2 regions of the Mesorhizobium sp. M2A.F.Ca.ET.043.02.1.1 genome follow, and region 2 is predicted to be linked to the other one. Evidence: riboswitches for the same ligand, from Rfam matches in the RefSeq annotation. Region 2 holds a riboswitch; the other holds the start of a gene.

Region 1 (6,572 bases), 2.4 Mb from region 2:
GCGAGGCCAGATCTTCCGAGAAACGCGCCAGCATCTCCAGGATCGCGTCCTTGTTGTGCAGGCACACGTCCCGCCACATCGTCGGATCGGAGGCAGCAAGGCGGGTGAAATCGCGGAAACCGGAGGCGGAATATTTGATGACCTCGCTCTTGGTCACCGCTTCCAGATCGTCCGCCGTGCCGACGATGTTGTAGGCGATGATATGCGGCAGGTGCGACACGATCGCCAAGGTCATGTCGTGATGCTGCGGGTCCATCGTATCGATGTTGGAGCCGCAGCGCCGCCAGAATTCCGAGAGCGTCTCGAGCGCGGCGGGATCGGTGCCCGGCAGCGGCGTGAAGATGCACCAGCGGTTCTCGAAGAGATCGGCAAAGCCCGCATCGGGTCCGGACTTTTCCGTGCCGGCCAGCGGATGTCCGGGAATGAAGTGCACGCCTTCCGGCACGTGCGGCTCGATCTGCGCGATGACGGAAGCCTTGGTCGAGCCGACATCGGTGAGGATGGCGCCCTTCTTCAGCGCCGGCGCGATCTCGGCCGCGACCTCGCCGGACGAGCCGACCGGGACCGAGACGATGATGAGATCGGCATCGCGCACCGCTTCTTTTGCCTCCGTCGTGTAGGAATCGCCAAGGCCCAACTCCTCGGCGCGCTTCAGCGTCGATGCGCTGCGCGTCGCGATGGCGATATGACGCGCCAGGCCTTCACGGCGGATGACGCGGGCGAGCGACGAGCCGATCAGGCCGATGCCGACCAGCGCTATTTTCTCGAACATCGGTGATGCCATGGCGTTCTAGCTTTTCAGGAAGGTCTTGAGCGCATCGATCACGCCGCGGTTGGCTTCCTCGGTGCCGACGCTCATGCGCAGCGCGTTGGGGAAGCCGTAGCCGGTGACGCGGCGCAGGATATAGCCGCGCGCGCTCAGGTAATCGTCCGCGGCCGCAGCCGAATGCTTCTTGTCGTCGGGAAAATGGATCAGCACGAAATTGCCGACGCTGGGCGTGACGCGCAGGCCGAGCCCGGTCAGCTCCGCGCTGAGCCATGTCAGCCATTTCTCGTTATGCGTCACGCTGCGCTCGATATGGGCGCGGTCGCGAATCGAGGCGATGCCGGCCTCTATCGCGGTGGCATTGACGTTGAAGGGGCCGCGAATACGGTTGATGGCATCGACGATATGCGCCGGCCCGTACATCCAGCCCACGCGCGCGCCGCCAAGGCCGAACTTGGAGAAGGTGCGTGTCATCACCACGTTCTCGGCGCTGCCGGCAAGCTCGATGCCGGCTTCGTAGTCGTTGCGCCGCACATATTCGGCGTAAGCCGCATCAAGCACCAGAAGCACGTTCTTCGGCAGGCCGGCATGCAGCCGCCGCACCTCGCTGAACGGCAGGTAGGTGCCGGTCGGATTGTTCGGATTGGCAAGGAACACGATACGCGTCTTGGGCGTAACCGCGGCGAGGATCGCGTCGACATCGGCGCGCTCGTCGGTTTCCTTCACCGCCACCGGCTTGGCGCCCGTCGCCTGGATGTAGATCTTGTAGACCATGAAGGCGTGTTCGGTGAACACGGCCTCGTCGCCCGGCGCGAGATAGGTCTGCGCCAGAAGCCCCAGGATCTCGTCCGAGCCGTTGGAGCAGATGATGTTCGCAGGGTTCAGCCCATGCACCTCGCCGATCGCCTCGCGCAGCCGCCGCGCCGTGCCGTCGGGATAGACGTCGAGCTTCGCCGCCACCTCGCGCGCGGCCTCGATCGCCTTCGGCGAAGGCCCCAGGGGATTTTCGTTCGACGACAGCTTGTAGACTTTCGTCACGCCGGCCGGCGCGGTGCTTTTTCCCGGCACATAGGCCTCGATGTCCATGATGCCCGCGCGGGGCGTCGGACGGGGCTGATCCTGCTTCATGTCACAAATCCGTCGAGAAGGCCTCAAGGCCGCAGCGGAAATACAGGCCACGGGCTGCAATGTCGAGTGCTGGCGCTTGCGGCAGCCCCTGTCGGCATGGAGGCTACCCCCGTTGACGAACAGCGGCTCCGGTCCTAGAAGGTCAGCCAGACTTCCGTGGTGATTTGGCCGGTCGGCTTGCAGCCACGTTAAACAACTCGCTAAAGGGCCGTTTGCAACCTGTAACCGGCTTTGCGACGGCAAGCCGGTTTTTTGTTGTCCGCCGCCGGCCGGACACCGCGTGGTGTCGAGACCGATGCGGGACAGGATCGAGGACGGGCATGGCCGCTCAGCGCGCTGCAAGAACCAACGACGAGGCCGACCATCCGTCGAGCCCGGTGCTGCAGTTCGGCCCCGACAAGCCGCTGAAGCTCGACGCCGGCACGCTGCTCTCGCCTTTCCAGATCGCCTACCAGACCTACGGCAGCTTGAACGACGCGCGCTCCAACGCCATTCTCGTCTGCCATGCCCTGACTGGCGACCAGCACGTCGCCAACACCAATCCGGTGACCGGCAAGCCGGGCTGGTGGGAAGTGCTGATCGGTCCCGGCAGGATCATCGACACCAACCGCTTCTTCGTCATCTGCGCAAACGTGATCGGCGGCTGCCTCGGCTCGACCGGCCCGGCCTCGACCAATCCGGCGACCGGCAAGCCTTACGGCCTCGACCTGCCGATCATCACCATACGCGACATGGTGCGCGCGCAGGCGATGCTGGTCGATCATTTCGGCATCGAAAAGCTGTTTTGCGTGCTCGGCGGCTCGATGGGCGGCATGCAGGTGCTGGAATGGGCGGCGAGCTATCCGGAGCGGGTCTTCTCGGCGCTGCCGATCGCCACCGGCGCCCGCCATTCCTCGCAGAACATCGCCTTCCACGAGGTCGGCCGGCAGGCGGTCATGGCCGATCCGGACTGGCATGGCGGCAAATATCTCGAGTTCGGCAAGCGCCCGGAAAAGGGGCTTGCCGTCGCGCGCATGGCCGCCCACATCACCTATCTTTCGGAAGCCGCGCTCCACCGCAAGTTCGGCCGCAACCTGCAGGACCGCGAGGCGCTCACCTTCGGCTTCGACGCCGATTTCCAGATCGAAAGCTATCTGCGCCACCAGGGCATGACCTTCGTCGACCGCTTCGACGCCAATTCCTATCTCTATCTGACCCGCGCGATGGACTATTTCGACCTTGCCGCCGATCACGGCGGGCGCCTCGCCGATGCCTTCGCCGGCACCAGGACGCGCTTCTGCCTGGTTTCCTTCACCAGCGACTGGCTGTTCCCGACCGAGGAGAGCCGCTCGATCGTGCATGCCTTGAACGCGGCGGGCGCTTCCGTCTCCTTCGTCGAGATCGAGACGGATCGCGGCCACGATGCCTTCCTGCTCGACGAGCCGGAGCTGTTCGCGGCCATCAACGGCTTCATCGGTTCGGCAGCACGCGCAAGGGGGCTCAGCCTATGAGCGTCAACCGCGCCCAGCGTGTCGACCTCGAAGTCGTCACCGATCTCATTCCGGCCAAGTCGCGCGTCCTCGACGTCGGCTCGGGCGACGGCGTCCTTCTGGAATTGTTGCAGGAGACCAAGCAGGTCGATGGCCGCGGGCTGGAACTGTCGCAGCGTGGCGTCAACGAATGCGTGGCGCGCGGGCTCTCGGTCATCCAGGGCGACGCCGACACGGATCTGAAATTCTATGCCGACAAGGGCTTCGACTTCGTCGTGCTGTCGCAGACGCTGCAGGCGACGCGCAACCCGAAGGTCGTGCTTGACGAGCTGCTTCGGATCGGCAACCGCGCCATCGTCTCCTTCCCCAATTTCGGCCATTGGCGCGTGCGCTTCTCGCTGCTGATCAAAGGCAGGATGCCGGTCACCAAGGATCTGCCCTATTCCTGGTACGACACGCCCAATATCCACTTTTGCACCATCCGCGACTTCGTCAACCTGTGCGAAGAGCTCGGCGCGACCGTCGAGAAGGCGACCGCGCTCGACGCCAACGGCCAGAAGATCGGCCTGTCGATGCCGTGGTGGTTCTGGAACTTCTTCGGCCAGCAAGCGGTGTTTCTGCTCAGGCGCTGACGCCGCGCGATCAGTTCGATGAGCGCATGATTCTCACCGCCGGCTCTTGCCGGCGGACGGCCTCCGCGGATTGGAAGGCCGATTGTGTTGCCATCAAACCGCAACGTTGCGGAAAAGCCCCTGTTTCGCATTTCTCGGCCGACTCGGCGTGACACACAGGTGGCTTTTTTGTAGCTTCGACCGCAAATCACAGGTGGGATAAGAACATAGCCATCAAACCCATCCGACACGCGCCAGATCCGACCGGTCGCAGCCCGATGTCGAACCAGGACGTTCCGCTGATCTCAGTGATCACGCCGACCCACAACCGGCGCAGTCAGGTCGTACGTGCGGTGAAAAGCGTTCTGGCGCAGACACTTACCCGCTTCGAGCACATCGTGGTCGACGACGGTTCGACCGACGGGACGGCCGCCGCGCTGGCCGAGATCCGCGACCCGAGGCTGATCTATGTCGGCGCCAAATGGCGCGGCGCCAATGCCGCCCGCAACGCGGGCATCGAGCGCGCGCGGGCGCCCGTGGTGACCTTCCTCGATTCGGACGACGTCTATCTGCCGGACCGGCTAGAGCGGACGCTGGCGCGCTTTGACCAGAGTCCCTCGCTCGAAGTCCTGATCAGCTCGTTCCTGTCGCTGAAGGGCAGCCGCAGCACCAAATGCATCAACCGCGAAGCCTTTCTTGATAAAAGCGCGCTGCAGCGCGCCCTGGTCTCGCAGACTATTTTCATCGCCGGCTCGGCAATCACCGCCAGGCACGAATCGCTGCTGGCGATCGGCGGCTATGACAGCGATATCACGCGCATGCAGGATCTCGACCTTCTGCTGCGCTTTGCCCGCCGCGGCGGCGCCCAGCTGTCCGAAGACATCGACTGGAAGAAGTACAATTCGGAGAACTCGATCTCCCGCCGGCGCGACGGCTATGTCGCGGCCTATGCCAACCTGATCGACAAGCATCCCTATATCGCCGACCGCTATCCCGATGTCCCGCCCTTTATGATCGCTCGCCAGATCATCGCCGACACATTGAAGGGCCGGCTGCAGCAGGCCTTTTCCGGCTACCTCGCCAATCGTTCGTCCAAGGCGCTCGGCTATTCGCTGCCGAAGCTCCTGCGCGGCTATGTCGTCGGCCGGCGCTGGCGCCGCGACTGCTATGACGAGTTCCGCGCCAAATATGGCGCCCGGGCGGTCTGATGTGGCCGCAAGACCGCTATCGGTCGAGTTCCGGAAAATAGGGATCGGAGAACCGCTGCCGCAGGCGCTCGCCCAGTAGGCAATCGACGGGCGCCGCATCCTGGACGCGAATGGATCTGGCGTCGGTGACGCCGCTCACCTCCTGGATCAGCTTGCGGCGGATGGCGGTCGAGAATTCGGACGCCGCATAGATCGGCAGCACGAAGGAACCGTCTCCTCCGGTCACGCAATCGGCATAGTATCGGTCGAGGCGGCTGACGCTCGGCGACGGCCTGATGAGTATGGGCAGGCCGTTGATGACGATACCCTCGGCAACGGCGGCATCGCGGATCGCGGCGACAGGCCGTCCGGTATTGTTGGGGCCGTCGCCCGATATGTCGATGACCCGGCGGGGTGCCGAAAAGGCGCTTTTCTCAAGGAGCCCGGTGCCGAAGCCCAGCGCGCCCGAGATCGAGGTGCCGCGAAAGCTCCGGAACGGCCGGGAGGCGATCTTGTCGGCGAAGGCGTTGGCGCTGTCCTCGCCGTCAATGACCTGCCAGGCGATGACGCCGTCGTCGCGCACCACCCCTGCCCATTCGAAATAGGCAAGCGCGATGCGCCCGTTCGTCCCCGAACGCACCGTGTTGATGAAATCGCGATGGCGCAGCGCCTCGACATAACCGGCGCGCTGCAGCGCGAACTCGTCCTCATCCATCGATTGCGAGATGTCGACGGCGAGCACGAGCTCCACATCGACCGGCGTGCCGACGTCAGGCACGGGCAACGAAGCCGCCTCGGCGCAGGCGAAACAGGCAAGCAGGCTGAGCATCTCGAGCATGGCTGCAGGCGTTCTGTCGACGCCGGCGATTCTTCCCGGCGATCGCGGCAAAATAAAGCTATTTCTTGCGGCGCGCCGCCTGGGGCGGCGGCTCGATCGCTCCGGCGCGGACGCGCGCCGGCTTGAGCGCTGGGCCGCAGACGTCCTTGACGATGGTGAGGGCCCGCGGGAAGAACTGGTTGTTGTGCAGGCCGCGCCCGATATTGAGGATTGCTGCATCCGGGAGCCTGGCCTGCAGCATCGCCAGCACGCGCCGCAGCGTCGCGCCGTCCAACGTGTCCAGCGCCTCGTCGATGATGACCCATTTCGGCTTCCGCAGCGCCAGCCGGGCAAACGCCAGCAGGCGCTGCTCGTCGTCCGCCAGCTCACGCTCCCAGCGCGCCGAGCGGTCGAGCTGGGACGACAGGCGCTCCAGCCCGACCTCGCCGAGCACGGCCTTGATCTCGGCGTCGTCGATCTTGACGCCCTCGGCGTGGTTCAGCACATCGCGCAGCGAACCGAGCGGGAAATAGGGCGTGCGCGGTACGAAGAACGGCTTCTCCCCGTCGGGCATGCCGATGCGGCCCCCTCCCC
Region 2 (6,572 bases):
GCGACAGACGCGCTGGGCGCGGCTGCGCCGGGTCACGTTCCCGCTGTTCTTCACGCCAGAGATCCTGACCGGCGCGGCGGCGCCGCTCCTGCTGGCGCTGGTTGCCGCGGCAAGCGCCGGCGTCAGCCTGTGCACCACGGCTTTGTGGGTGCTGGCGATCGCCTACCTGCCGGAATGCCTGCTGGCCTTGGCCAAGGGCTGGTACCTGTCGCCGCGCAGCGTCACCGCGATGATCGCGCGTGACGCCATGCTGCCGGCCATCTGGGCGCGCGCCTGGTTCGGCGGCGCCGTCGAATGGCGCGGCAATGAGATGACCATCCGCACCCGCGCGCTGACAGAACTTGAGGAGATCGCCTGATCTCCCACGATGTTTTCCGGCTTATTTTGCCGCCTTCAGCGCCTGCTCGATGTCCTCCAGCAGATCGTCGGTGTCCTCCAGGCCGACCGAGAGCCTGAGCGTGCCGGGGCCGATGCCGAGCTCGGCACGTGCCTCGTCGCTCAGGTTCTTGTGCGTCGTCGTCGCCGGATGGGTGATCAGGCTCTTGGCGTCGCCGAGATTGTTGGAGATCAGCACGATGTCGAGCGCGTTCTGGAAGGCGAAGGCCGCCTGCTTGCCGCCCTTGACGTCAAGGCAGATCAATGTCGAACCGCCCGACATCTGCTTCTTGACGATATCGGCCTGCGGATGATCGGCGCGGCCGGGATAGATGACGCGCGCGATCTCCAACCGGCCGGCCAGGAAATCGGCGATCCTGCCGGCGCTCTCGGTCTGCTGGCGCACGCGCAGCGGGAGCGTCTCCAGCCCCTTGAGCAGCGTCCACGCGTTGAAGGGCGACAGGCTGGGGCCGGTGTGGCGGAAATAGTCGTGCAGGTTTTCGTCGATCCATTTCTTGTCCGACAGGATGACGCCGCCGAGGCAGCGGCCCTGGCCGTCAATATGCTTGGTCGCCGAATAGACGACGATGTGAGCGCCGAGCTGCAGCGGCTTCTGCTGCAGCGGCGTGGCAAAGACGTTGTCGACGATAACGCGCGCGCCGATCGAATTGGCGAGCTTGGCGACCGCGGCGATGTCGACCACTTCCAGCGTCGGATTGGTCGGGCTTTCCAGGAAGAACAGCTTGGTGTTCGGGCGAACCGCCTTTTCCCAGTTGGCGATGTCGGTGCCGTCGATCAGCGTCGCCTGGATGCCGTAGCGCGGCGCCAGCGTCTCCACCACCCAGCGACAGGAGCCGAACAACGCGCGCGCCGCAACGATGTGGTCTCCTGCCTTCACGCTGCAGAGCAGGGCGGCGGAAACGGCGGCCATGCCGGAGGCGGTGGCGCGGGCATCCTCGGCGCCTTCCAGAGCGCACATGCGCTTTTCGAACATGTCGACGGTCGGGTTGGCGTAGCGCGAATAGATGAAGCCCGGTTCCTCGCCCTTGAAGCGGGCTTCCGCCGCCTGCGCCGTCTCATAGACATAGCCCTGCGTGAGATACATCGCCTCTGCGGTCTCGCCGTACTGGGAACGCAGCGTTCCGCCATGCACGAGTGCCGTTTGAGGTTTCCAATTGCGCTTCTTGGTGCTCATAGCCCTGCTTCCAGACATAAAAAAACCGGCCGCGAAGTCGCAACCGGTCCATATAGCCTTGCGGCTCGACGGTCCTTTAGCGACTTGTTTAACGTGGCTGCAAGCCGACCGGCCAAATCACCACGGGATAACGACCCTTTAAATGAGCGCCGCGCTTGCGTCAATTGCCGGCTTCATTAAGAGGTTTGTACCAGCCGGACGGCAAGAGCCTGCTTAGGTCCTCGCCCGGCCTTGTGAACGGAGCCAGCCTTTGCGGCAGACAGGCATTCTTCCGGATCAGGACATCGCGGCGCTGTTTGAGGCGAACGCGCTCAAGTCGCCGCGCGCGCTGGACACCAACCAGATCCAGCCGGCCAGCCTCGATCTCAGGCTCGGCGACAAGGCCTATCGCGTACGCGCCTCCTTCCTGCCGGGGCCCGATCATCTGGTCGCCGACAAGCTCGAACGGCTGAAGCTTCACGAGATAGACCTCACCGGCGGCGCGGTGCTGGAAACCGGCTGCGTCTATATCGTGCCTTTGCTGGAAAGTCTGGCATTGCCGGCCGAGGTTTCGGCCTCGGCCAATCCGAAGAGCTCGACCGGCCGCCTCGACATCTTCACGCGGGTCATGACCGATCGCGGCCATGAGTTCGACAAGATCGCCGCCGGCTATCACGGGCCGCTCTATCTCGAAGTCAGCCCGCGCACCTTCCCGATCGTCGTGCGCGCCGGCTCGCGGCTGTCGCAGATCCGTTTCCGCATCGGCAATGCCGTGCTTTCGGAAAGCCAGCTGCGCGACCTTCACCGTGCCGAGATGCTGGTCGCCACCGAGCCGCCCAATATTTCCGGCGGCGGCATCGCGCTCTCCATCGACCTCGACGGCGACAAGGATGGGCTTGTCGGTTATCGCGGCAAGCACCACACCGGCCTGGTTGATGTCGACAAGCGCGCCGCGCAGGATGTCGTCGATTTCTGGGAGCCGATCTATAAGAGCGGCGCCGGCGAGATCGTGCTCGACCCTGACGAATTCTATATCCTGGTCAGCCGCGAGGCGGTGCACGTGCCGCCGCTCTACGCCGCCGAGATGACGCCCTTCGACCCGCTGGTCGGCGAGTTCCGCGTCCACTATGCAGGCTTCTTCGATCCGGGCTTCGGCCACTCCGCCGCCGGCGGCAGCGGCAGCCGCGCCGTGCTCGAAGTGCGCAGCCACGAAGTACCTTTCATCCTCGACCACGGCCAGATCGTCGGCCGCCTCGTCTACGAGCACATGCTGAAGCGCCCGCAGGCGCTCTACGGCACCGATCTCGGCTCGAACTATCAGGCGCAGGGCCTGAAGCTTTCCAAGCATTTCAGGGCCGCGCGCTGAGGTCGAAATTGCCAATCTCCCCCACAAGGGGAGATTACCCAATCACAGCGCCTTCACCGCCACCTTCACCGGCTTTTCGATCTCCAGCGGATTGCGCAGCGGCAGGCCGAAATCCGCCGCCTCGATCTCGAACGTGTCGCCGGCCTCGGTCTTGATGCCGTCGGCGAAGGAGAGCGTCGCGGTGCCGAACATATGCACATGCACGTCGCCCGGCTGGCGGAAGGCCGAATATTTGAAGTGGTGGTGCTCGAGATTGGCGATGGTGTGCGACATGTTCGCCTCGCCCGACAGGAACGGCTTTTCCCAGAGCAGCTTGCCGTCGCGCCAGATGCGCGATGCGCCGCGGATGTCGGCCGGCAGGTCGCCGATCAGGATCTCGGGGCCGAACGAGGCATTGCGCAGCTTGGAATGGGCGAGGAACAGATAGTTCACCCGCTCGGTGACATGATCGGAGAACTCGTTCGACAGCGTGAAGCCGACGCGGAACGGCGCGCCATCATCGCCGATGACATAGATGCCGGCGATCTCGGGCTCCTCGCCGCCGTCCTGCGCGAAGGCCGGCGACATCAGCGGCGCGCCCGGCGCCACCGCCATCGTGCCGTTGCCCTTGTAGAACCATTCCGGCTGCACGCCGACCTGGCCTTTGGCCGGCTTGCCGCCTTCGAGCCCCATGCGGAACATCTTCATGGAATCGGTGAGTTCCTCCTCGCCGCCCTCGCTGAGCTTCTTGTGCATGGAATCGCGCGTCGCCGCTGAGCCGAGATGCGTCAGCCCGGTGCCGGTGAGATGCAGATGTGCGGGATCGGGATGGTTGATCGGCGAGACCAGCCTGCCCCTCTTGTAGACGGCATCGAGATCGACCGTCTCACCATAGCCCTTGCGCTCGATCAGCGCCTCGAGGCCGATGCCGGTGCGCGCGGCCTCCATCGCCAGCGAATAGACACTGCGCGCGCCATTGATGACCCTGGTCTTGCCGCCGCCATTGCGGGCGACGACGCGGATCGTCTCGGCGTCGTCGAGGATCTGGGAGATCAGCATGTTCGAATCCTCTCTCATTTAGCGGCCGCCCGCGGGCAAGCCTTACCCGGCGCGGCGTGGAGCGATCCCCGCCGCGGTTGAAACTCTTCGTCCGGATTGCGTTCGCGCGCTCGGTCCTTGTGCGGACTTCTTGGCGCCGACGGGTTGCCGGCAGCGTCGCGATCTGGAACCCGTATGCCTCCTGAACTTTGTTCCGGCCCTTAAGCCTTGTTCTTGTTGTAGACGTCGAAGATGACGGCGCCGAGCAGCACCAGGCCCTTGACCACCTGCTGCCAGTCGACATTGACGCCCATGATCGACATGCCGTTGTTCATCACGCCCATGATGAAGCCGCCGACTACGGCGCCGATCACCTGGCCGACGCCGCCCATTGCCGAGGCGCCGCCGATGAAGACGGCCGCGATGACGTCGAGCTCGCTGCCGAGACCGGCGGCCGGCACGGCCTGGCCGAGGCGCGCCGCGATGATCAGGCCGCCGAGCGCCGACAGCACGCCCATGTTGATGAAGACCAGCAGCGTCAGCCTTTCGGTGTTGATGCCCGACAGCTGCGCGGCCTTGGCGTTGCCGCCCATGGCATAGATGCGGCGGCCGATGGTCATGCGCTTGGTGACGAAGACGAACAGAGAGATGAGCACACCCATCACCAAGAGCACGACCGGCAAGCCCCTGTAGCTGGCGAACTGGAACACCAGGAACAGCGCCAGCGCGCTGCCCACCAGAGTCTTGATGACGAACAGCGGGAAGGGCTCCGCCTCATAGCCGTGACGCTCGCGCTTGCGCCGCGTCCTGAAGCCGAAATAGGCATAGGCGAGCACCGCGACCAGACCGAGCACGATCGTCGTCATATGCAGCGTCAAGCCGCTGCCGACGATGGTCTTGCCGGCGGCATTGACCGTCGGCGGGATCAGCACGAGCGGGCCGATCACGTCCGGGATGAAACCCGAGCTCAGCGCCTTGAAGCTGTCCGGCAGCGGGCCGACCGACGAGCCGCCGCCGAGCAGCGCCTGGCAGATGCCGCGGAAGATCAGCATGCCGGCCAGCGTCACGATGAAGCTCGGTATCTTGTGATAGGCGATCCAGTAGCCTTGCGCCGCGCCGATCAGCGCGCCGACGATCAGGCAGACGATCGAGACCACCAGCGGATTCGAGAATATGCCGAGCGGCCAGATCACCATCATCATCGCCGCCAGCGCGCCGATGAAGCCTGCCACCGATCCCACGCTGAGGTCGATATAGCCGGCGACGATCACCAGGAGCATACCCAGCGCCATCACGATGATGAACGAGTTCTGCTGCACCAGGTTCGAAAGGTTTACCGGTTTGAACAGCGTGCCCGACGTCGTGTACTGGAAGAACAGCATGATGACGATGAGCGCGATGATCAGGCCGTATTCGCGCAGGTTCGTCGTCAGGGCCGAGACGGCGATGCGCGGACCCTGCTTGACGTCCTCGGCTGTGCCGCTCTGCGGTGCGGGAGCGCTTTCTGTGCTCATGATGCTTTTTTTCCTTCTCCGCGAACGATGGCGCGCATGATTTTTTCCTGGCTGGCGTCGCTTGCCGCCATTTCGCCGACGATACGCCCTTCGTTCATCACATAGATGCGGTCGGTGATGCCGAGCAATTCGGGCATTTCCGACGAGATGACGATGATCGCTTTGCCCTCGGCGGCGAGGCGGGCGATGATCGTATAGATTTCGTACTTAGCGCCGACGTCAATGCCGCGGGTCGGCTCGTCGAGGATCAAGACTTCCGGATCGGCGAACAGCCATTTCGACAGCACCACCTTCTGCTGGTTGCCGCCCGAGAGGTTGCCGGTCAGCTGATAGACGCTGGAGGCGCGGATGTTGGTCTTCTTGCGGTAGTCGTTGGCGACGCTCATCTCGCGCATGTCGTCGATGACGCCACGGCTGGAAACGCCGCCAAGATTGGCCAAGGTCACATTGTGCTTGATGTGGTCGATGAGGTTGAGGCCGTAGGTCTTGCGGTCCTCGGTGACATAGGCGATGCGGTTCTCCACCGCCTTGCTCACTGACGAGAGGTCGAGCGGTTTGCCGTGCAGCGACACCTCGCCGGTGATGTGCCGGCCATAGGAGCGGCCGAACAGGCTCATCGCGAATTCGGTGCGGCCGGCGCCCATCAGCCCGGCAATGCCCACCACCTCGCCCTTGCGCACATTGAGGTTGACGTTCTTGATGACCTGCCGCTCGGCGTGGATCGGGTGGTAGACCGACCAGTCCTTCACTTCCAAGATGACCTCGCCGATCTGCGGCTCGCGCGGCGGATAGCGGTCGTCGAGCGAGCGGCCGACCATCGAGGTGATGATGCGGTCTTCCGAGATGTCCTGCCTTGGCAGCGTCTCGATGGTGCGCCCGTCGCGGATCACCGTCACCTTGTCGGCGACGCGGTTCACCTCGTTCAGCTTGTGCGAGATCAGGATCGAGGTCATGCCCTGGCGCTTGAACTCGAGCAGCAGGTCGAGCAGCGCCTGGCTGTCCTTCTCGCTGAGCGACGCGGTCGGCTCGTCCAGGATCAGGAGCTTCACTTCCTTGCTGAGCGCCTTGGCGATCTCGACCAGCTGCTGCTTGCCGACACCGATATTGGTGATCAGCGTCTTGGGGT

Evidence for each region. A riboswitch is a leader RNA that binds a small molecule or an ion and turns the genes downstream of it on or off. The one in region 2 is predicted to bind S-adenosylmethionine.
Region 1: another riboswitch for S-adenosylmethionine. It lies ahead of EJ068_RS10120 (homoserine O-acetyltransferase); the one in region 2 lies ahead of EJ068_RS21515 (O-succinylhomoserine sulfhydrylase).

What each region holds. Positions count from the first base shown of each region.
Region 1 covers NZ_CP034445.1:2,123,542-2,130,113, forward strand. Annotated here, with positions in the region: gene EJ068_RS10110 (prephenate/arogenate dehydrogenase family protein) at 1-784, opposite strand, end outside; gene hisC (histidinol-phosphate transaminase) at 791-1,894, opposite strand; SAM riboswitch at 2,041-2,118, shown strand; gene EJ068_RS10120 (homoserine O-acetyltransferase) at 2,215-3,384, shown strand; gene metW (methionine biosynthesis protein MetW) at 3,381-3,995, shown strand; gene EJ068_RS10130 (glycosyltransferase family A protein) at 4,253-5,182, shown strand; gene EJ068_RS10135 (DUF1194 domain-containing protein) at 5,199-5,999, opposite strand; gene EJ068_RS10140 (ABC transporter ATP-binding protein/permease) at 6,058-6,572, opposite strand, start outside.
Region 2 covers NZ_CP034445.1:4,522,046-4,528,617, forward strand. Annotated here, with positions in the region: gene EJ068_RS21510 (ceramide glucosyltransferase) at 1-358, shown strand, start outside; gene EJ068_RS21515 (O-succinylhomoserine sulfhydrylase) at 380-1,570, opposite strand; SAM riboswitch at 1,627-1,704, opposite strand; gene EJ068_RS21520 (2'-deoxycytidine 5'-triphosphate deaminase) at 1,821-2,915, shown strand; gene araD1 (AraD1 family protein) at 2,958-3,953, opposite strand; gene mmsB (multiple monosaccharide ABC transporter permease) at 4,154-5,446, opposite strand; gene mmsA (multiple monosaccharide ABC transporter ATP-binding protein) at 5,443-6,572, opposite strand, start outside.